DNA from 3 places in the Clostridium felsineum DSM 794 genome. Region 3 is predicted to be linked to each of the others. Evidence: riboswitches for the same ligand, from Rfam matches in the RefSeq annotation. Region 3 holds a riboswitch; each other region holds the start of a gene.

Evidence for each region. Region 3 has a riboswitch for S-adenosylmethionine ahead of metK (methionine adenosyltransferase). Riboswitches for the same ligand answer to the same signal wherever they lie in the genome.
Region 1: another riboswitch for S-adenosylmethionine. It lies ahead of CLFE_RS05885 (O-acetylhomoserine aminocarboxypropyltransferase/cysteine synthase family protein); the one in region 3 lies ahead of metK (methionine adenosyltransferase).
Region 2: another riboswitch for S-adenosylmethionine. It lies ahead of metA (homoserine O-acetyltransferase MetA); the one in region 3 lies ahead of metK (methionine adenosyltransferase).

Annotation. Positions count from the first base shown of each region.
Region 1 is NZ_CP096980.1:1,258,645-1,266,300, forward strand. Features, by position in the region: gene CLFE_RS05860 (M24 family metallopeptidase) at 3-1,073, shown strand; gene CLFE_RS05865 (MTH1187 family thiamine-binding protein) at 1,104-1,406, shown strand; gene CLFE_RS05870 (AIM24 family protein) at 1,437-2,192, shown strand; gene CLFE_RS05875 (Spo0E family sporulation regulatory protein-aspartic acid phosphatase) at 2,279-2,470, shown strand; gene CLFE_RS05880 (prepilin peptidase) at 2,467-3,234, shown strand; SAM riboswitch class I at 3,337-3,445, shown strand; gene CLFE_RS05885 (O-acetylhomoserine aminocarboxypropyltransferase/cysteine synthase family protein) at 3,558-4,841, shown strand; gene CLFE_RS05890 (DMT family transporter) at 4,956-5,888, shown strand; gene CLFE_RS05895 (hypothetical protein) at 6,038-6,565, opposite strand; gene CLFE_RS05900 (spore coat protein) at 6,812-7,114, opposite strand; gene CLFE_RS05905 (hypothetical protein) at 7,133-7,330, opposite strand; gene rd (rubredoxin) at 7,452-7,616, opposite strand; gene CLFE_RS05915 (glutaredoxin family protein) at 7,653-7,656, opposite strand, start outside.
Region 2 is NZ_CP096980.1:2,427,055-2,434,710, reverse strand. Features, by position in the region: gene CLFE_RS11480 (carbohydrate-binding protein) at 1-713, opposite strand, end outside; gene metA (homoserine O-acetyltransferase MetA) at 1,690-2,595, opposite strand; SAM riboswitch class I at 2,700-2,801, opposite strand; gene clpA (ATP-dependent Clp protease ATP-binding subunit ClpA) at 2,880-5,132, opposite strand; gene CLFE_RS11465 (ATP-dependent Clp protease adaptor ClpS) at 5,136-5,435, opposite strand; gene CLFE_RS11460 (L,D-transpeptidase family protein) at 5,597-6,430, opposite strand; gene purB (adenylosuccinate lyase) at 6,515-7,656, opposite strand, start outside.
Region 3 is NZ_CP096980.1:1,089,425-1,097,080, forward strand. Features, by position in the region: gene murA (UDP-N-acetylglucosamine 1-carboxyvinyltransferase) at 1-721, shown strand, start outside; gene spoIID (stage II sporulation protein D) at 954-1,988, shown strand; gene CLFE_RS05270 (M23 family metallopeptidase) at 2,205-2,948, shown strand; gene spoIIID (sporulation transcriptional regulator SpoIIID) at 3,040-3,294, shown strand; gene CLFE_RS05280 (rod shape-determining protein) at 3,462-4,493, shown strand; gene yyaC (spore protease YyaC) at 4,618-5,184, opposite strand; tRNA gene CLFE_RS05290 (tRNA-Tyr) at 5,420-5,504, shown strand; tRNA gene CLFE_RS05295 (tRNA-Val) at 5,515-5,590, shown strand; tRNA gene CLFE_RS05300 (tRNA-Thr) at 5,606-5,681, shown strand; tRNA gene CLFE_RS05305 (tRNA-Tyr) at 5,687-5,771, shown strand; SAM riboswitch class I at 5,920-6,027, shown strand; gene metK (methionine adenosyltransferase) at 6,109-7,284, shown strand; gene CLFE_RS05315 (hypothetical protein) at 7,453-7,656, shown strand, end outside.

The sequences.
Region 1 (7,656 bases), 170 kb from region 3:
ATATGAATAGTAGAATAAAAAGAGTAATAGATAATATGAAAAAGCATAACTTAAGTCAAATAATAGTGACATCACCTTCCAGTGTATTTTACCTATCAGGAGCTTTAATTGATCCAGGTGAGAGGTTAATGGCAATGTATATAAATGTTAGCGGGAAGGTTACATTCATTATTAATAGTCTTTTTAAGAATAGTAAAGGATTAGGAAATAATGAAATTGTAACTTATGATGATAGTGAGGAGCCTATTCCTATTCTTTTAAAAATAATTAATGAGGATAGTACACTTGGAATAGATAAGAATTGGCCAGCACATTTTTTAATAGAACTTATGGAAAATTCTAATATGAAATTTATTAATTCCTCACCAATTATAGATGAGGTAAGAATGATAAAAGATGAAGAGGAAATAAAAGTTTTAAGAGAGTCTTCAAAAATAAATGATAAGGTTATGGAAGAACTAATAAAATATATTGAAGAAAGTAAAACAGAAAAAGAAATGGCAAAAGTAATACAAGAAATCTTTCAAAAGAATGGAATAGAGAAGCTTTCTTTTGAAACTATTTGTAGTTATGGTAAGAATGGAGCAGATCCACACCATATGCCGGATGATACTAAGTTAAAAGAAGGAGATTCTATAGTTATAGATATGGGAGGAGTGTATAATAACTATTGTTCTGATATGACAAGAACTTTTTTCTATAAAGAACCATGTGAAGAAGCAAAAAAGATTTATGATATAGTAAAGAGAGCTAATGAGGCAGGAAAAAATGCAGTAAAACCTGGTGTTAAATTAAGTGATATAGATAAAATTACTAGAGAGGTAATAGAAAAAGAAGGTTATGGCGAGTACTTTACACATAGAACAGGTCATAACATTGGTATAGAAGATCATGAATTTCCTTCTGTAGGAGGTAACTCGGATATAAAGGCACAAGTTGGAATGGTATTTTCAATAGAACCAGGTATATATATTCCTGAAAAGTATGGAGTTAGAATAGAGGATTTAGTAGTTGTAACGGAAACAGGCTGTGAAGTTTTAAACCATGTGAGTAGAGATATGAATATATTATAGTGAAATTTTTAAGAAGTAGGGGTGATTATTTTGGCTATTGCACAAGCAACAATAATACCTGTAGGTACAGGTTCAACTAGTTTAAGTAGCTATGTGGCAGCATGTGAAAATATACTTAAAGACGAAAAAGAAATAAAATATCAATTAACTCCAATGTGTACAATATTTGAGGGAGAATTAGATACAATAATTAAAGTTATAAGAAAAATGCATGAAATTCCTTTTAAAAATGGAGCAGAAAGAGTTATTACATCTATAAGTATAGATGATAGAAGAGATAAGAAGGCATCTATGGAACAAAAATTAAATTCTGTTAGAGAAAAATTAAAATAGTAAAATGTATAAATTAAAAGGAGAGTATAGATGGTAAAATGTAAGAATCTTTTTGAAAATAAAAATATAGAAGTAGTAGAGACTAAAGGAGATGTAAAAGTTCTTGAGTATAAAAAGGATTTGAGTGTAAATGCTGCAGGGGCTATGGCTGCATATTTTGCTTCTGAAATGAACATTAGAAAGAGACAAGTGTTGATAGAATTGAATGGCAATGCTTATACAATAAGTGCAGGAGCTATGCAATGGACTTCAGGAAATGTTAGTATGGCTGCAGATGTTAAAGGAATAGGCGATTTCTTCGGTAAGGCTCTATCATCCAAAGTAACAAAAGAATCTGCAATTAAACCTAAATATCAAGGAAATGGTTTATTGATGTTAGAACCTACATATAGACATATTTTACTTGAAGATGTTTCTGATTGGGGTGGAATGGTAATAGATGACGGACTTTTTCTTGCTTGTGAATCAAGAGTAAAGCAAAATGTTGTAGCGAGAACTAATCTTTCTTCAGCAATGCTAGGTAAAGAAGGTTTATTTAATTTATGTCTTAAAGGTGAGGGAATTGCTGTATTAGAGAGTCCTGTTCCTAGAGATGAGCTTATAGAATTTGTACTTGAAAAAGATGAAGTTAGAATTGATGGAAACTATGCAATTGCTTGGTCAGATTCATTAGAGTTTAGAGTTGAAAAATCAAGTAAAAGTTTGATTGGTTCAGCGGTTTCAGGTGAAGGCTTAGTGAATGTTTATCGTGGAACAGGAAGAATACTTATGGCACCAATACAATAAAAGGTAGCACATGGTAAAAGAAATATAAAGATAAAAATGAATATAAAACACCTCTAATGTTAATAATAACATTGGAGGTGTTTAATGTGAAAAATGTAAATAAATTACTAGAAAGTATAGAAAATTTAAGGAGTAAGTTATACAACGAGATAAACTTTAAAGATACTAGATTAACAGATAAAACAGTGTTAGAGGATAGTTTAATACTTAATGAAGAAATAAACGAGTATTATAAGATTATAGATAAAATAAGGCAAAGATACAGTAGAGCTAAATGACTATTATAATATTTGTTATAGGAATAATAATTGGAAGTTTTTTAAATGTATGTACAATAAGAATACCAAAGGGGGAATCTATTATATATCCTCCATCTCATTGTACTAAATGTGGAAAAAAACTTAAATGGTATGATATGATGCCTATATTAAGTTATATTATAATAAAAGGCAGATGTAGATATTGCAATGAAAAAATAGGATTTAGGTATTTTGGTTTTGAAATTTTATGTGGTACTATTTTTTTAATGCTGTATTTAAAATATGGATATAATTTAATAACATTAAAGTATATAGCTTTGTTTTCAGTGCTGTTTATTATTTCAGTAATAGATTTTGATACACAAGTTGTGTATTTGTGTACAACTTTACCTGGCATATTAGTGGGTGTGATTTTTATGGTAATAAATTTGTTTTATAAAAATAGTATACATGAATATTTGTTCGCAGCAATTTTATATTCAGGAATAATTGTTTTAATAAATTTTGCTGGTAAGGCATTTATTAAGAAAACTGTTTTTGGTATGGGAGATGCAGAAGTTATATTTATGTGTGGTCTATTTTTGGGAATGAAATTTAGCATGCTTATGTTATTTATGACAATTATTCTTGCAGGTGCTGTATCAATGATTTTGATGTTATTAAAGTTAAAAAGCAAAACAGATTATGTGGCATTTGTTCCATTTATAGCCATTGCTTCAATGGTTACAGTTCTCTATGGACAAAATATTTTGAATTTTTATAATAATTTTTTTTTATTGTAAAAATCTATTGACAGGTGGAAATAACATGATATAATTTAAACATAAAATGAATTGAGTAATTCATATATGAATACTAGGAAAATTAAATATGGTTATGATAAAGTCTTATCAAGAGAGGTGGAGGGACTGGCCCTATGAAACCCAACAACCAGCATTTTTCATTTGAATGCATGGTGTTAATTCCTGCAAAGTTAATTTTGAGAGATAAGAGGATTATAAAATTTTTTAGTTAATAAAAATCCTCTTCAATTATGAAGGGGATTTAATTTTATACATTTTTAGTAGTAAGAACAGAAAATATAAATAAAAAGGGGATTTTCAAAATGAGTGAAGAAAGAAAATTTGGTTTTGAAACACTACAGGTTCATGCAGGTCAAGTAGCTGACCCTACAACAGGATCAAGGGCAGTACCTATTTATCAAACTACATCATATGTATTTAAAAATGCTGATCACGCAGCAAATTTATTTCAATTAAAGGAACCTGGAAATGTATATTCAAGAATAATGAATCCAACTACTGATGTATTTGAGAATAGAGTAGCAGCTCTTGAGGGCGGAGTTGCTGGTCTTGCAACGGCATCAGGACTTGCAGCAATTACTTATGCAATTTTAAATGTAGCAAGTGCTGGAGATGAAATTGTCGCAGCAAGTACTTTATACGGTGGAACATATGAATTATTTGGGGTTACTCTTAAGAAGCTTGGAATAAAAGTTGTATTTGTAGATCCAGATAATCCTGAAAATATAAGAAAAGCAATAAATGATAAAACGAAAGCTGTATATGGAGAAACTATTGGAAATCCAAGAATAAATGTTTTTGATATAGAAGCTGTAGCTAAAATAGCACATGAAAATAAAATACCACTTATAATAGATAATACTTTTGGTACACCATATCTTATAAGACCGATAGAATTTGGAGCAGATGTAGTTGTACATTCAGCAACAAAATTTATTGGAGGACACGGAACTACAATAGGTGGAATTATAGTTGATGGTGGTAAATTTGATTGGAGAGCTAGCGGTAAGTTCCCTGATTTTACAACACCAGATAAGAGCTATAATGGACTTGTATATGCTGATTTGGGTGCACCTGCATTTGCATTAAAAGCAAGAGTTCAACTTTTAAGAAATACAGGAGCAACACTTAGTCCACAAAGTGCATTCTATTTTCTACAAGGGCTAGAATCACTTTCACTTAGAGTTCAAAAGCATGTTGAGAATACAAGAAAAGTAGTTGAATTTCTAAAAAATCATCCAAAGGTTTCATGGATAAACTACCCCGAATTAGAGGAAAGTCCATATAGAGAATTATCTAAAAAATATCTTCCAAAAGGAGCGGGTTCAATATTTACTTTTGGAATAAAGGGAGGACTTGAAGCAGGAAAGAAATTCATAAACAGTGTTAAATTATTCTCTCTTCTAGCAAATGTTGCAGATGCAAAGTCACTTGTTATACATCCTTCAAGCACAACACATGCTGAACTTAATGAAGAAGAACAAAGAGCAGCAGGTGTAACTCCAGACATGATAAGATTATCAATTGGAGTAGAGGACGCAGATGATTTAATATGGGATTTGAATCAAGCTCTTGAACAAGCATAATTGAATATATATGTAATTATGTTATTATATAATATATAATGACATCTATAAAAGTCGCTGAAGATGTGTCATCTTTAGCGATTTTTTAGTGAGAAAATGAAAGGGTGCTAAAAAATGAATTCTAAAAATATTTTTACCGATAAAAAACTTGTTGTGATATTTGCCACAATATGTTGTTTTCTTTGGGGAAGTGCTTATCCAGGAGTAAAAATAGGGTACAAGCTATTTTGTATAAAGGCAAATGATGTACCTAGTGAATTTGTATTTGCAGGATATAGATTTGCTTTAGCAGGAATAATGGTAATAGTCATATCAATAATACTTCACAAGGATATGAAAATTTTTAATAAAAAAAATGTATTGCAAATTATTATTTTAGGACTTACACAAACGCTTCTTCAATACATATTTTTTTATGTAGGACTTGGATATACAACAGGAACTAAAGGTTCAATAATGAATAGTACAGGAACTTTTTTTAGTATAATACTAGCTAATTTTATATATAAAAACGATAAGCTTAATATCAGTAGAATTCTTGGCTGTATTATAGGTTTTGCAGGAGTTATAATTGCAAATTTTAATTCTGATATACTGAAATTTTCCTTTTCTTTTATGGGGGAGGGCTTTATTATGTTAGCGGCACTTGTACTTTCAGCTTCAAGTATATACGGAAAAAGAATAACCCAAAAATTGGATTCTATGATAGTAACAGGCTATCAGCTTTTTATAGGAGGAATTTTTCTTGCTGGTTTAGGTTTTGTTAATGGAGGAAATTTATCAGGTTTTAATGTTAAGGCAGTAACATTATTAATCTATTTGGCATTACTTTCGGCAACAGCTTTTTCATTGTGGGCAGCACTCCTTAAATATAATAAGGTTGGAATAATATCAATTTTTAATTTTTTAGTTCCTATATTTGGAGTACTCCTATCCGGTATATTCTTAAAAGAAAATATTTTTGAAGTGAAAAATTTAATAGCACTTATTTTAGTATGTTTTGGAATAGTGCTTGTATATGCAGAAAAAACTAAAGTGAAAAGTTAGTCTTTAAAGCAATACGTTACATTATTTTTAAAATTTTACTACTCATATATGGTTATGGAAAATGGAGCATTTTTTAATAATAAGAATATAAAAAATATCCCAAGTTATTTAATAAAATGAACTTGGGATATTAAAGAATATATTAAAAATTAACGATGGTGACAGCACATACTCTTGCAATGTGGATAATAAGGACAAATTGGTCTTCTACGTCTTCTCCTTTTGTGATGATGTCTATATTCTTCATCATCATATAAAGGTTCACTAATATAATCGGTATCAATAAAATCATCATTATAGGATGAGTCAAAATCATCATAATAGTAGGTATCATCATCATATGAATCTCTATTGCCACAGGTAGGACAGTCATAGTCTTGTTGCATTTGAAAATTATTCATGTTTTGAAACATAGCATAAAAAGGACACATATTTTGAACTCCTGCAGGATTCATCATAGGATAAAATGAATTTTTATTGCTTGATTTTTTGTTAGACATAATAGGTAAGTAATTCATAAAAGGGCAAGAATGAAAATCCATATTATAATCTTCGTCCTCTTGCTTATGATTATTTTCCTGTGAACTATTATGATGATGGTGATGGCGGTTATCCTCATTTGAAGGTAGAGGCTCATCTGTTGACATGTCTGCACATATATATTTATTGTAATACATAAAATCCTCCTGAAAATTAACTTCATGAATATACTATGAAATTAACCAGGAGAAGTTTACAAATTTTACTCAAAAAGTATATATATACTGAATAAAATCAGGAAATATATTGTATATGTGGATTAATTTATTATTAATAAATTGTTTTTATAATATAAATACATAGTACATATTTATATTATATTATTACTATAAAGATATATAGATATTGTCCTCCTCAAAACGTCAGTACTTTTTACTGGCGTTTTAATTTTCGGTTTCCATTATGCGTTTGGCATCAATATAGCTGTCTTTTAGTTGTTTTGTTGGATCATCAAAAGGAGAATACCAAGATTTCTTTACCATCATATCCAATAGTTCATGTTTTGTATTTATAGCTGATACGAGCTGAGAATCAAGTACTTGCCTTAATTGAGGATTTATTGCTTGACAAGTGGCTGTTGACAAAGAAATTATGGTATCATCTAAATTTGTCGTGAAATCAGAAGCTATATTGGCATTAGTAAGAGTTTTATCATCTGTTCCTGTTAAGTTTGATATTATTTTCATAAAAGTCCCTCCAGTTTATTATTGATCACCTATGAAATTTTGTATAGATTGTATATTTGCTTTTTCCTTGTCTTTAATTTTACTTAAAAATCCTTTCAATTCATCATCTGTAACCATTTTTAATGTGGAATCCATCTTTTTATATGTAGTTATTTCGCTATGTAGTAATTTAGTTAAATGAAGAATTTCAAAAGCTGCTAGTTTAGAAGATTGCATAAAAATCCCTCCATAAAGTTTTATTATATTTATTAAAATTATTATACGTAATTTTAATAAATGTATACAAAAAAATAAGAGAGTCGATATAATAAGGATATCCGCTCTCTTATTTTTAATATTAGTCTTCAACTACTTCAAATTGATCTTTTCCAACTCCGCATAAAGGACAAAGCCAATCATCAGGAACATCTTCAAAAGAAGTACCTGGATTAACTCCATTATCAGGATCACCCTCAGCAGGATCATAAATATATCCACATACTACACAAACATATTTTTTCATTGATATTACCTCCATTACATAATATACTTTAAAAAATTAG
Region 2 (7,656 bases), 1.3 Mb from region 3:
GGATTTCCGCCGTATTTCTCTAAACTTATTACTCCTCCACCATTTAGTGACGCAACTCGATATTCTACTGTATATTGTCCTGTTACTGGCAAATTTACAGAATAAAATGCCAGCCAATCTCCTGCATCAATATATGAAACATTTTTGCCACCTTCTGAGCAAGTTTCTGTTTGAACACCACTCATATTTGAATAATTTTCAGTTCTTAATGTTACTGGTGATGGTGTATCGCCAACAGGGGTGAATTTTATCCATTCAATGTTGTATCCCCCTTTTGGTACACCTATTCCTATGTCTTGAGCTCCTGCATTTAATGTAACAGTTTGAGAAATAGTTTGCCAATTTTGCCATCCGCCCGTTGAAGGAACATTAACAGTACCATAAACTGGATTTCCACCAGATTTCTCTAAACTTATTACTCCTCCACCATTTAACGATGCAACTCGATATTCCACTGTATATTGTCCTGTTACTGGCAAATTCACGGAATAAAATGACATCCAATCTCCTGCATCAATATATGAAACATCTTTACCACCTTCTGAGCAAGTTTCTGTTTGAACACCACTCATATTCGAATAGTTTTCAGCTCTTAATACCACAGGATCTGAAGTCATGGCGTTTACAGTTTTATTATTTGGTAAAAAATCACAATATGCTAATGAAATTATCATTGAAAAAATTAATACTAAACTTAATAGCTTTTTTTTCATAACATATAATCCTCCTTATTTTTTTAATTCCACAAAATAATATTAGACCTGAAATTACCACCACCTTACTTTAAAAACAATCTAAACAGGATTGATTAGGGATATATGCAAATTAGGACCACTCGATAACAATATAATATCCATTTTATGCGTTATAAATAGTCTATCTAAAGAATATACATGCTATTTAATCAAGTGTATCCTAATGGCATAACATAAAAGCGTTTCACAATGAAGGATAAGTGGAATAAAAAATGTTTTATCTTTAAGCATCTAATGTCCAATCTAAACGATAATAATTTTGCTATATTGTTTAGGCGTGAGTCCTGTATATTTTTTAATACACTTATAAAATCACTTTGTGAATTAAACTCAAGATAATTTGTTGGAATAGTTAATTTTGATGAATTTCATTTTAATACAATTATTCTTCTTAATTCGCTATAATAAGTTAATATAATAATACCATATTTTTAACATATTTACAATAATTATCATATATATACTTAATAAATACTAATTTGGGTGAATTTTATTTATATAAACATAATTTACAAACAAAATATTCATGTATATTGCTACACAAGATTCATTGCTAATATGCTGATATATAATAAATCTGTTCGACAGTAAGTTTGTCTAAATTCTATATGCAGATTGAGTATTATTTTTATCACTTATAATTACTATGTCACCATTAGTGAATATCTTATACTATCAAAGTTTGCTTGGCACATGCTATTTATGTCGATATATACTTTTGCAATTATGTATTTATACTAAATTAAAATATTTATAATACGATAAAAATAAGCACTACCTCTCAGTAATGCTTATATCTTTAAATTCATTATTATTTTTTCTTAAAACACATGAGAATTCCTTACCCCTATTGCTTATGTCTTAAAAACAACATTTCTCATTTTTTATCAAAAATCTCTACAAACAATTGTACTAGATGAATTTTATAGCTTTTCTAAAGTTCAAACGGAGTTTCTTGATATACATAGTAATTAAGCCAGTTAGAAAATAAAAGATTAGCATGACCTCTCCAGGTAACCATAGGTCCCTTCTCTGGATCATCATCTTTAAAATAATTCTTAGGGAGCTTTATATCCATACCTTGATTTTTATCACGAAGATATTCCTGATTCAAGGTGTCACTATCATATTCAGCATGTCCCATTACAAAGATATTTTTGCCGTTTTTAGATGCAACTATATATGCTCCAGCCTCATCAGATTCAGCTAAAATTCTTATATTAGGATTATTCTCTATATCCTCTTTTTTTACATAAGTATGTCTTGAATGTGGAGCATAAAATTTCTCATCAAATCCTCTTGTTAATTTTATATTTTTTTCATTAAGGTGATGCTCAAATACTCCAAATATTTTTTCATTAAGTCTATGTTTAGGTATTTTATAATGATGATACAGACCTGCCTGTGCACCCCAACATATATGTATGGTTGAGGTTACATTAGTAACTGACCAATCAAAAATCTTGCATAGTTCATCCCAGTAATCTACTTCTTCAAAAGTAAGTGTTTCAACAGGAGCACCAGTTACTATCATACCATCAAACTTGTAATTTTTAATATCTTCAAAAGTTTCATAAAATTTAATCAGATGTTCCTCTGAAGTGTTTTGAGATTTATGTGTTTGCGTATGAATGAAAGTTGGATTAACCTGAATGGGCGAGTTTCCAATAAGTCTTAATATTTGTGTCTCTGTAATTATTTTAGTGGGCATCAAATTCACTATAAGAATGTTAAGTGGTCTTATATCTTGATGGTATGCCCTATTCTCATGCATAAAAAATATATTTTCTTCATTTAAGGTTTTTGCTGCTGGAAGATTATCAGGTATTTTTATAGGCATTTAGTTCACCGTCCTAGTCTTAATAAATTTTAATATAAAAAATCCGCCTTTCATAAGAAAAACGGATTATTAATCACAAATTAATTTATTATTAATAAACTGTTTTCTTATCTTTCAAAACTAAATAAGTTTTGCAGGAATTAACACCGTACATTTGCCGGTTGTCAGGTTTCATTGGGCCAGTCCCTCCGCCTTCTTGATAAGAAATAATACGTATATAATTTTCATTAAATAACAGTTATACTATAGTACAATTTTTATATATTGTCAACATTCAAAAGACATTATTTACCTACATTATGAAATTTTATAGCATCATTTTTTACATCAATTACTGTTTCTCCGCCCTTTGTTAGATTTCCAAAAAGAACTTCATCTACAAAGTAAGGCTTGATTTTTTCTTGTATGATTCTTAAAATTTCTCTCGCACCATAATTAGAAGTTAAGCCTTTAGCTGCAATCCATTTAGCACACTCATCTGTGACTTTAATTTTTATATGCTTTTTACTTAGCTTCTTTTGGAATTCGTCTATGGATTTTTTAACCACACGAACTGCCATATCTTCATCCATTTTATTAAAAATTATTATATCATCAAGTCTATTTCTAAACTCAGGAGAAAATATCTTAGAAACTTCTTTATCTATATTATCTTCTCCTACAACTCTATTTCCAAAACCAACTTTATTTTTACCTATTTCTGAAGCACCCGCATTAGAGGTCATTATTAATATAATATTTCTAAAATCAGCTTTTTTTCCACTGTTATCAGTAAGAGTTGCGTAATCCATAACTTGAAGAAGTACATTTAAGATATCAGAATGAGCTTTTTCAATTTCGTCTAAGAGAAGAACACAGTACGGATTCTTTCTCACTGCATCTGTTAAAAGGCCCCCTTCTTCATAGCCTACATAACCTGGAGGTGAACCTATTAGCCTAGCAACAGTATGCTTTTCTTGGTATTCACTCATATCAAATCGTATAAGCTTTATATTTAGAGCTTTTGCTAACTGCTTTGATATTTCTGTTTTACCAACACCAGTTGGACCTACGAAAAGAAAACTTGCTACAGGTTTATCTTCATCATTAAAACCAGCGCTTGATCTCTTAATAGACTGAACTATTGATTCTAAAGCTTTATCTTGACCAAAAATTTTACCTTTAAGATTTTTCTTTAAGTTCTTAAGCTTCTCTATTTGATTTTTAGATAAATCTTTTACTGGTATACCTGATATAGAAGATATTATATTCTCTACATCACGTACATTTATATATACCTTCTCATCGCCCTTTCTATTCATTTCAGCTGCTGCTCCACATTCATCAATTACATCAATTGCCTTGTCTGGCAAAAATCTATCATTTATGCATTTAGAAGAAAGAGTAGCTGCTGCTTTAAGGGATGCATTAGTATAGTGTACATTGTGAAACTCTTCATATTTAGTTTTTATACCCATAAGAATATCAAAGGTTTCGTTAATGCTTGGTTCACCTACATCTATTTTTTGAAATCTTCTGGATAAAGCTCTATCTTTATCAAATATTTTTTTGTATTCATCATAAGTAGTTGAACCTATAAATTTTATTTTACCATCAGTAAAGTATGGCTTTAATATATTAGCTGCATCTACAGTTCCACCTGATACAGCGCCAGCGCCTATAATTGTGTGTATTTCATCAATATAGACTATCGGTTTTGAAGATTTCGATATTTCATTGAGTACATTTTTTATTCTTTCTTCAAAGTCACCTCTATATTTTGTTCCAGCTACCATGGTTCCCATATTTAAAGTGTAAATCTTACTACCTTTTAAAACATTTGGCACCTTGTTTTCAGCAATTAAAGCTGCAAGACCTTCTGTTATAGCTGTTTTACCCACACCTGGTTCACCTACATGAATAGGATTGTTTTTTCTTCTTCTACACAAAACTTGAAGTGTTTTTTTCAATATATCTTCTCTACCTATTAGTGGATCTATAAGACCATTTTTTGCTTTTTCAGTAATATCTTCTGTATATTTTTCCATTGCAGAAGATTCTTCTTCATGATAATCATCAAATAAGTATTCGTTTTCTGGTAAGGGTTCTATCTCATTATCAATGCTATTGTTTACTGTTGATATTCCATGTGTAATGTAGTTTAGAAGCTTAAGTCTAGTAATACCCTGCTGTTTTAAATAATAGCTTCCAAAAGACGCACTATCGTCGTATATAGCCACATATATATCACCTAAGGTTACTATCTCTTTTCCACTAGCTAAAACATGATTAGCTGCTTGATTTATTATATTTTCAACCCCTACAGTTTGAGTAGGATCTCCCGATTCTAATTTTTCAACGTTCTTCATGAAATATTTCTCAAGTTGTTTTTTTAAATTTTCTACAGAACCACCTGTGTTTACAATTATGTTTATTCCATCATTATAAAATAGTGAAGCATATAAAATATGTTCAGGTGTAAAATATTTGTGCATATCAAATTTTGCTTCGCTATATGCTGCTGTAATAATTTCATTTACAATTTCATCCAGTTTCAAGTTCTATACCTCCCCCATGGTCAACTTCAATGGATATCCATTTTTAGAAGCTAATTTTTCAACTTCATTTATTTTAGTCAATGCAATATCATATGGATAAATTCCTGCTATGCCTATTCCATGTTTATGCACATCAAAGGTTATTTTAACAGCGTTTGCAGGGACTTTATTGAATACATCAATGAGCACTTCAATTACAAACTCCATTGTTGTATAATCGTCATTATGTAGTATTACTTTATACATTTTAGGTTTTTTAATTTTAAGTTTCATATTTTCCTCAAAGGAAGTTTTTAAAGACATAATACACAACTCCAATTATAAATTAAATTAATCTTATCTTATTTTCAATATATATATATTATTATACCATCTTATTACAATAATTAATACATATAATGTATTAGTATTCCCTATTCTAAAAAAGTAGGATATATACTTTACTCAGCATATATCCTACTTTTTTAGAATATCCATATCCCTGTTCCCATTGGTACTGTATCATAAATATATTTAGCATTTTGTAGTGCCAAACGGACACAACCATGAGAAAGAGAAGCACCTAAGGTTCCATCAACTACATTACCATTTTTATCAAAGAGTATGCTATGAAAAAGATAATTGCCATGAATTTGAGTATAGTATTTACAAACCACGTCATTTTCAGTTTTAAAGGCTAATCCTTTACCTTCTACATAGAAGTGACCAGTTATAGTCGGTGTTTCAGATGAGCCTGATGTACATTCAAAAGTATTTATAAGCTTCCAATTATGTGGATCTCCATTAAATACATACACTCTTTGATCCTTTAAGGATGTAATTATAAAAAATTTGGTGAAAGTTGGCGTATCATTAGAGTTAGCTAAATTTTCAGCATCAGCTTTCATTGTTTGGACTTCTGGGTTAGCGTCAGGTTGAACCGCAGAATTTACTTTTGTTGCATCAGTTGGTGTCTCTTTTAGTAAATTCATAGTTTGATCTGATACACTTCCATCTATAGGTATATTGTGCTTGTATTGAAAATCACGTACAGCCCAATCCGTAGAAGGACCAAACTTCCCATCAGCTGTAATAGCATACCCATAATTGTTAAGTTTGTCTTGAATTTTTTTTACATCACTTCCGCTAGAACCCAACTTAAAAATTTTAGGCTTAGGTGCTTCTTTTACTTTTTTTGTGGCTGAAGGTAAATTTTTTGATTTTACTGGATTTTTCGTCTTATTCTCCAAATTTCCACAGCCTGAAAAAGTTAAAATAATTATAATGACAAGTAAAATAATTTTTTTTTGGTTAAACATATATCCACCTTTTATATATAATAATTTAGGAAAATATTTTTCTCATGATTAATTATATACTTTTACTTGCCGCATGTAAATAATTTACACATCAATATTTACTTCTAAACCCATATATTTCTTATTTTCTAACAAAATAGGATTTACACAGTTGTTTATGTATTCCTCAACTTGATAAGGCGCTCTTCCTACAAACTTATTTGGATCTATTATTTCATCAATTTCTTCTTCTGTTAGCTTAAAGTAAGAATCTTTTTTGATTTTTTCTATCAAATCATTTGATAAACCTTCAGCCTTAATTCTTTTAGCAGTTTCCATTGAATATTCTCTTATCTTTTCATGAAGTTCTTGCCTATCACAGCCTTTTTTTACAGCTTCCATCATAATATTCTCTGTGGCCATAAAAGGAAGCTCATTTTTAACATGAGAAGCTATTACATTTTCATAGACAACCATATTAGAAGATACATTTATATAAAGATTTAAAACTCCGTCTAATGCTAGGAAAGCTTCAGCAACAGAAATTCTTTTATTTGCAGAATCATCTAATGTTCTTTCAAACCATTGAGTTGCAGAAGTTATAGCCGGATTAAGAGAATTTACTATTATATATCTAGCAAGAGCACTTATTCTTTCAGATCTCATAGGATTTCTTTTATATGCCATTGCAGAAGATCCAATTTGATTCTTTTCAAAAGGTTCTTCCATTTCCTTCATGTTTTGAAGTATTCTTAAGTCATTACTAAATTTATATGCACTTTGAGCTATTTCTGAAAGAGTATTTAATACTATAGAATCTACTTTTCTAGGATAAGTTTGACCCGTTACGTCATATGCTGATTTAAAGCCCATTTTTTCAACTACTTTTTTCTCAAGAGTTTTGATTTTTTCTTGATCTCCATTAAAAAGATCCATAAAACTTGCTTGAGTTCCTGTAGTTCCTTTAACTCCTCTTAATTTCAAATTTTCAATTACAAAATCAAGATTTTCTAAATCTATCATTAAATCTTGAATCCATAAAGTAGCTCTCTTACCTACTGTTGTAAGCTGAGCAGGTTGAAGATGGGTAAACCCAAGGGTAGGAAGTGATTTATAATCTACTGCAAATTTACTTAAACTTGAAATTACATTAAGAAGTTTTTTTCTCACAATTAAAAGAGCTTCTTTCATTATGATCATATCTGCATTATCACCAACATAGCATGAAGTTGCTCCTAAATGTATTA
Region 3 (7,656 bases):
AGAAACCATAATAGAGAATGCTGCCCAAGAGCCAGAAATAGATGATTTAATTGATTTTTTAAATGAAATGGGATCAGATATAAAGAAAATAGAAACAGGAGCAATAATAATAAAAGGTGTTAAGAAATTAAAAGGGATAAAGTATAGACCAATTTACGATAGGATAGAAACGGGAACGTTTATAATAGCAGCAGCTATAACTAAAAGTAAAATAAAGATAAATGGCATAGAAGAAAAAAGTATAAAACCAATGATAGCTAAGTTTTGTGAGATGGGAATAAATATGGAGATAAATGAAAAAGATTTGATAATAGATGGTAGAAACGAGTTAAGACCAGTAGATATAAAAACTATGCCATATCCAGGATTTCCAACAGATATGCAAGCTCAAATCATGTCACTTTTATGTTGTACTAAAGGCACAAGTGTTATAACTGAAACGATTTTTGAAAATAGGTTTATGCACGTTCCTGAATTAAAGAGATTTGGTGCAAATATAAAGATTGATGGAAGAAGTGCAGTGATAATGGGAGTAAATGAGTTTTTAGGTTGTAGTGTAAGAGCAACAGATTTAAGAGCGGGTGCTGCACTTATATTAGCAGGTCTAGCAGCAGAGGGTGAAACACAAATAAGTGATATATACCACATTGATAGAGGATATGTTAATATTGAAAAAAAGCTTAGAAAGTTAGGCGCAAAAATTGAAAGAACAAAGGAATAAAAGAATATTAAATATAATATAAAGTAGGATACCTTAATAATGTTTTCTAGATGGAAATAAACATTAAATTAAATAGGTATTCTACTTTTTTATAATTACAGATGAAAAGCAGTGTAATAATTTTCAAAAATATAAATAGTATAGTATATAGAGAAGTTAGAATAAAATAAATTTTATTACAATATGATGTTATAAATTAAAATCTAACATCAAAAAACAGGGGGATAAGTAAGTGATAAAAAGATTTCTTATGGGATTAGCTGTTGTTATAGTATTTGTTTTTTTAGTTTCTATATTCATTGGGGGAATAAATAATAATGAGTATTATAAAAAGGGAGGTAATGTAAGTAAAAAATCCTATAACAAAAATAATGATGATTTAGATATTGTGAAAAAAAATACTGAAGATTGTGAGATAACTGTTTATATGAGTAACGAAAAGAAAATTGAAAATTTAAATCTTGAGGAGTATGTAAAAGGAGTAGTTCCTTCTGAAATGCCGGCAGAATTTAATATAGAAGCTCTGAAGGCGCAGGCTATTGCAGCAAGAACCTTTGCGGTATGCCACATGGAAGAATTTGGTGGGAAAAAATATAAGGATGCATATGGTGCAGATGTGGTAAATACAGTACAGTGTCAAGTTTATACAGATAAGAAGGACGTGTTGAGTAAATTTCCTAAGGATAAAGCTAATGAATATTGGAATAAAGTAAGCACTGCAGTAGAGGATACCAAGGGGGAGGTAATTACATATAAAAATAAAATAATAACAGATCCATATTACTTTTCTGTTAGCAGTGGTAAAACTGAAAATATAAAAGAAGTGTTGAATGAAGATAAGCCTTATTTAAGAAGTGTTTCAAGTCCAGGAGAAGAATCAGCTAGTAAGTACAAAACAACGTTAAAAATGTCATATAGTGATTTTGTAGATAAAATAAATTCATGTGTTAATAACAAAATAAATAGTATTCAAGCAAGGATGGGAATTAGTATAGTTAAAAAAAATAGCACAGGGAGTGTCAATGAAGTTAAAGTGGGAAATAATGTTTTACTTGGAACAAAGTTCAGAACTATACTAGGGTTAAATTCAACAAATTTTCAGATTAAGTATAATATTTCAAGTATTGAATTTGATTGTATAGGATATGGTCATGGTCTTGGAATGAGTCAATGGGGAGCTAAAGCAATGGCTGACAAAGGATCAAATTATAAAGATATAATTAAGCATTATTATACAGGAGTAGAAATAAAAAATATAAGTTACTAATTGTAAATATAAAGTTATTAAAGCTATAACATATATACTAAATAAATTAGTTTCAAAGATATATATAGCCAGATTATGTATAAGTAGTTTGGATTGTATTTATTGATGGGACTAATTTTTTATTTTGCAACAATTAGAGCAATATGGCAAAAAATATTCATATAAAATGTATTTTTTGCTATGTTATGGACACAATACTAAAAGGAGGTGTTAGCAATGAATAATGATTGGAAAAATAAACAAAACAATAAAGAAAATAGGGTGATTAATTTTCTCAAAAGAAATGCTTTTTACATAGTATTATTTTGTTGCTTATGTATTATAGGTGCAGTCAGCATATATATGAATATAAAGAATAATACTAAAAGTGTTTCTATGAATCAACCTAAACAAAAGAACGTTACACAAAGTAAAAATGAAGTATCAAAAACAACAGATAAAGGAAATGCAGCAAAAGAAAAGATAGAAAATGCAAAGCAAGTAAATCAAAACCTAATGAAAAAAGATACACAACCTACAGCACCAGCAGCAGCTAATAACGTTGTAAAAAGTACTTTTTTGGATCCACTTAAGAACGGTAATATAGTTGTGAAATTTGATACTTGGTATGCTAAAAATGGAAAGTACACTAATATACCAGGAGAATATATATCTCCTAGTAAAGAATTAAATGTTTTAGCTACTTGCGATGGAGTAGTGAAGAATGTTGATAATGGTAAAGTAACAATTGTAAATGATCAAACAGGATATACTACAGTATATGATAATTTGGATGAAAAAAGTATATCAATTAAGCCAAATGATAATGTTAAACAAGGTCAAACCATAGGTAAAATAGGTGACAGTAATTACAGTAATAAGTTAATAACAGATTCAAGCTGCTTGTATTTTGAAATTGACCAAAAGCAAAAGGATGGAACTTATTTAGCTGTAGATCCTGAAAAAATTCTAGTTCATTAAAATCTTATAAATTATTTTGAAAATACTCAAAGTAATTTATGAAGACATTAATGCATATTTATTAAGTAGAAGGGTTAAGGAGGTAGCAACTTTGAAAGATTACATTGAAGAAAGAGTTATGGAAGTTGCGAAATATATAATTGAATCTAAGGCTACTATTCGAAAAACAGCTAAAGTTTTTGGTGTTAGCAAGAGTACAATACACAAAGATATGACAGAAAGATTACCTCAAATAAATCCTCAAATTGCTGAGCTTGCTAAAGGTGTGCTTGAGTTAAATAAGGCGGAAAGGCATATAAGAGGAGGAAAAGCAACCAAAATGAAGTATAAAGCTATTGAAGGTTAAAAACATTCCGTTTATAATAATATAGGAGATATATAAATATATTTCTGATATTACACTACAAGATATATTATTTGATTTTAATTAAAAAAGTAAATTAAATTGAGATTTTAAAATATATCTGTATTTAAAGCGTAGAAATAAACGTATGAGATGGAGTGAATAAAGGAATGTTTTTTGGTATAGGAAATGATATGGGAATAGACCTAGGAACTGCTACAGTTTTGGTTTATTTAAAAGGTAAAGGTGTAATTTTAAAAGAACCATCTGTTGTAGCAATAAACCGTACTAATAATGAAGTTTTAGCTGTTGGAGAAGAAGCAAGGCAAATGATAGGTAGAACGCCTGGCAATATTACTGCAATACGTCCATTAAGAAATGGTGTGATTTCTGATTATGATGTGACTGAGAAAATGCTCAAACACTTTATAAGAAAAGCTTGCGGTAAAAGAAGAGTATCTCAGCCTAAGATTATAATATGTGTCCCTTGTGAAGCTACAGGAGTTGAAAAGAGAGCAGTAAAAGATGCTGCAAAAAATGCTGGAGCTAAGAAAGTTAGTTTAATAGAGGAACCATTAGCAGCAGCTATTGGAGCTGGACTTGATATTTCTAAAGCAAGCGGAAATATGGTTATAGATATAGGAGGAGGAACTACTGATATAGCTGTAATTTCATTAGGCGGTATGGTGGTAAGAAGTTCTATAAAAGTAGCTGGAGATACATTTGACGAATCTATAATAAAATATATACGAAAAAAACACAAATTAATGATCGGAGAAAGAACAGCTGAGGATTTAAAGATAAATATAGGTTCGGCTTATAAAAAAGAAATAGAAGAGACTATGGAAATAAGAGGAAGAGATTTGGTTACAGGTCTTCCTAAAAATGTTGAGGTATCTTCTTCGGAAATGAGAGAAGCTCTTAGAGAGGCTGTAAGTTCAATTGCAGAATGTGCACATGCTGTTCTTGAGAAAACACCTCCAGAGTTAGCAGCAGATGTATCTGATAAGGGTATAATGATGACAGGCGGAGGTGCTCTGTTAAATGGTCTTGATAAATTTATTCAAGATATAACTCAGGTACCTGTATATGTTGCAGAAGATCCTGTATCATGTGTTGCATTAGGAACAGGAAAATCACTTGAATATATAGATAAATTAGATATGAATAGTGATGATTTAGATTTAAGTCTTATAAAATAAATCTAATTAGTGTTAATTATATATTTATAACTTTAAAAGTAAATATCAATAAAAAATTGAAAGGGCATATTGCACTTTCAATTTTTTATTAAATAAAATTATAATTTATATATTTTCTCATGTTTTATTTGAAGTTAGGCATATTATTGGGAAAAGTATTATCTTGAAGGTTTTGGTAAAGGTAGTATGAATGTATTATTGTTTGTACTATAATTTTTGACATTTCAAAGACTAAATTTAAACGTATATTTCTATTAGTGAATAATTCACTACTTTCGCAGGAATCTACTATTCCAACAATGGAGACCTCACCGACATCAGGAAGTGATTTTCCAACACCCTTTCCAGGATGAATAGCGTAATCCCTTACTTGAATTTCACCTATGTTTTCTGTATCACCTAAGCAAGCGTCTATACCTATTATTGTTGAATTTTTATGATTATTCTTTATTTTATATAATTTTTTATCTATATTTAAAGCATGTATAGGTTCTGAAATTGTACCATAAACATCTAAGGGAAAAAATTTTTCCTTCAGCATAGTTCCAACTAAGGGACCAAGACAATCACCTATACAGCGATCTGTTCCTATACATACTACTATTGTATCATCAGTAATATAGTGTTTTAAGAAATTCGAAAGTTTATAGTATGCCATTGGTGTATTGTAAGAAGTCTTTATTTTATTCAACAGAATCACCTCCTAGATAATTTATATGATGGTAAGCATATTATTATCACAATAAGTTTTAAAAGCAATATTGTATAAAATTAAAGTAGATGATTAAAGTGAAGTAATTGAGAGAAAAATGGAATAATACAATGATATTTATATTTAATGGTCTAAAATGGGAATTGATTTTAAATGATTATCACTGTATACTATTACTTGTTGATGCGGTGAAAACATCACCTGCAAGTCATGTGGAGGAATTCCCGAGTGGCCAAAGGGGGCAGACTGTAAATCTGTTAGCTCAGCTTTCCATGGTTCGAATCCATGTTCCTCCACCATTATATGTATGGGCGTTTAGCTCAGCTGGGAGAGCATCTGCCTTACAAGCAGAGGGTCACAGGTTCGAGCCCTGTAATGCCCACCATACAAAACTTAATAAGCTGGCATAGCTCAATTGGTAGAGCAACTGACTTGTAATCAGTAGGTTGTGGGTTCAATTCCTACTGCCAGCACCATATATGGAGGAATTCCCGAGTGGCCAAAGGGGGCAGACTGTAAATCTGTTAGCTCAGCTTTCCATGGTTCGAATCCATGTTCCTCCACCAAAAAGACACTAAGTGTCTTTTTTTTTAAGAATTTGTATTGACTATATTTGCTAAGTGATATATTATTAATATGTAAATTGTATTTATGTAAAATTTTGTGATGTTGTATTGGGATTTTTATATTTAGTTTAAAAAAATTGAAATATGGCTCTTATCAAGAGAGGTGGAGGGAAATGGCCCGATGAAGCCCGGCAACCGATGTTATTTAATAACATAAAGGTGCCAATTCCTGCAGAGATATTCTGCAAGATAAGAGAGAGAATGTTAATCAAGTCTCTTCTTATTGAAGAGGCTTTTATTATTTTTTATATTATAATTAGAGGAGGAATTGGAGATAATGAGAAAATTATTTACATCAGAGTCAGTAACAGAAGGCCATCCAGATAAAATTTGTGACCAAATATCAGATGCTGTTTTAGATGCTATTCTAGAAAAAGACCCTAATGGAAGAGTTGCATGTGAAACTACAGTAACTACCGGTATTGTTAATGTCATGGGAGAAATATCAACAAACTGTTATGTAGATATTCCTAAGATAGTAAGAAAGACTTTAAGGGAAATAGGTTATACTAGAGCTAAATATGGTTTTGATTGTGATACATGCGCAGTGGTAACATCAATTGATGAGCAATCTGCAGATATTGCTATGGGAGTAGATGAAGCTTTAGAATCTAGAAAAGGTGAAATGGATAAAATTGATGCTGTTGGTGCAGGAGACCAAGGTATGATGTTTGGTTTTGCAACAAATGAAACAAAAGAATATATGCCAATGCCTATAGCACTAGCTCATAGATTATCTAAAAGATTAGCTGATGTTAGAAAAGATGGTACCTTAAGTTATTTAAGACCAGATGGAAAAACTCAAGTTACAGTAGAATATGAAGATGATAAGCCAGTAAGAATTGATGCTGTTGTAATATCTACACAGCATGGTCCAGAGGTTGAGCATGATCAAATTGAAAGAGATATGATAGAAGAAGTAATAAAGAAAGTTATATCTCCTGAACTTTTAGACCAAAACACAAAGTACTATATAAATCCTACTGGAAGATTTGTTGTTGGAGGTCCCCAAGGTGATACAGGACTTACAGGAAGAAAAATAATCGTTGATACGTATGGCGGATATGGTAGACACGGCGGTGGTGCATTTTCTGGAAAAGATCCAACTAAAGTTGATAGATCAGCAGCTTATGCAGCAAGATGGGTAGCTAAAAATCTTGTAGCAGCTGGAATTGCTGATAAACTTGAGGTACAACTTGCTTATGCAATAGGAGTTGCAAAGCCAGTATCTATATTAGTTGATACATTTGGTACAGGTAAGATATCAGAAAGTAAAATCGTTGAAATAGTAGAGAAAGTATTTGATTTAAGACCAGGAGCTATAATAAGGGATCTTGAACTTAGGAGACCTATATATAGACAAGTAGCAGCTTATGGACATTTTGGAAGATTAGATGTGGAATTACCATGGGAGAATCTAGATAGAGTCCAAGAAATAAAAAAATATATATAAAAAATATGCTGCCTTTAGGTAGCATATTTTTTATGTATATTTAAATAATTGAAAAAGATGTTAACATACCATTATACTTGTGTTAAAATGTTTTAATATGATATTTTAAATTTGTGCATACTATGATATTATAATAAGAGTAATTATCGTGGTAAAGAAGGTAGGTTTATGGAAAATCCATATGAAGGTGGATTTTTGCACATGATTTGTAATTTGAAAAATTTCATGATAAAAGTTTTGATTTTTATAGTAGTTATATCTTTTGGATTGACATTTTTAGCACTTAAAACTTTCTTGCATATATTAAATTTTTTATATATTTGGTCTGGAAAAAGAGTTGGTGTTGAGATATTTTGTGTTTTAATTTATATA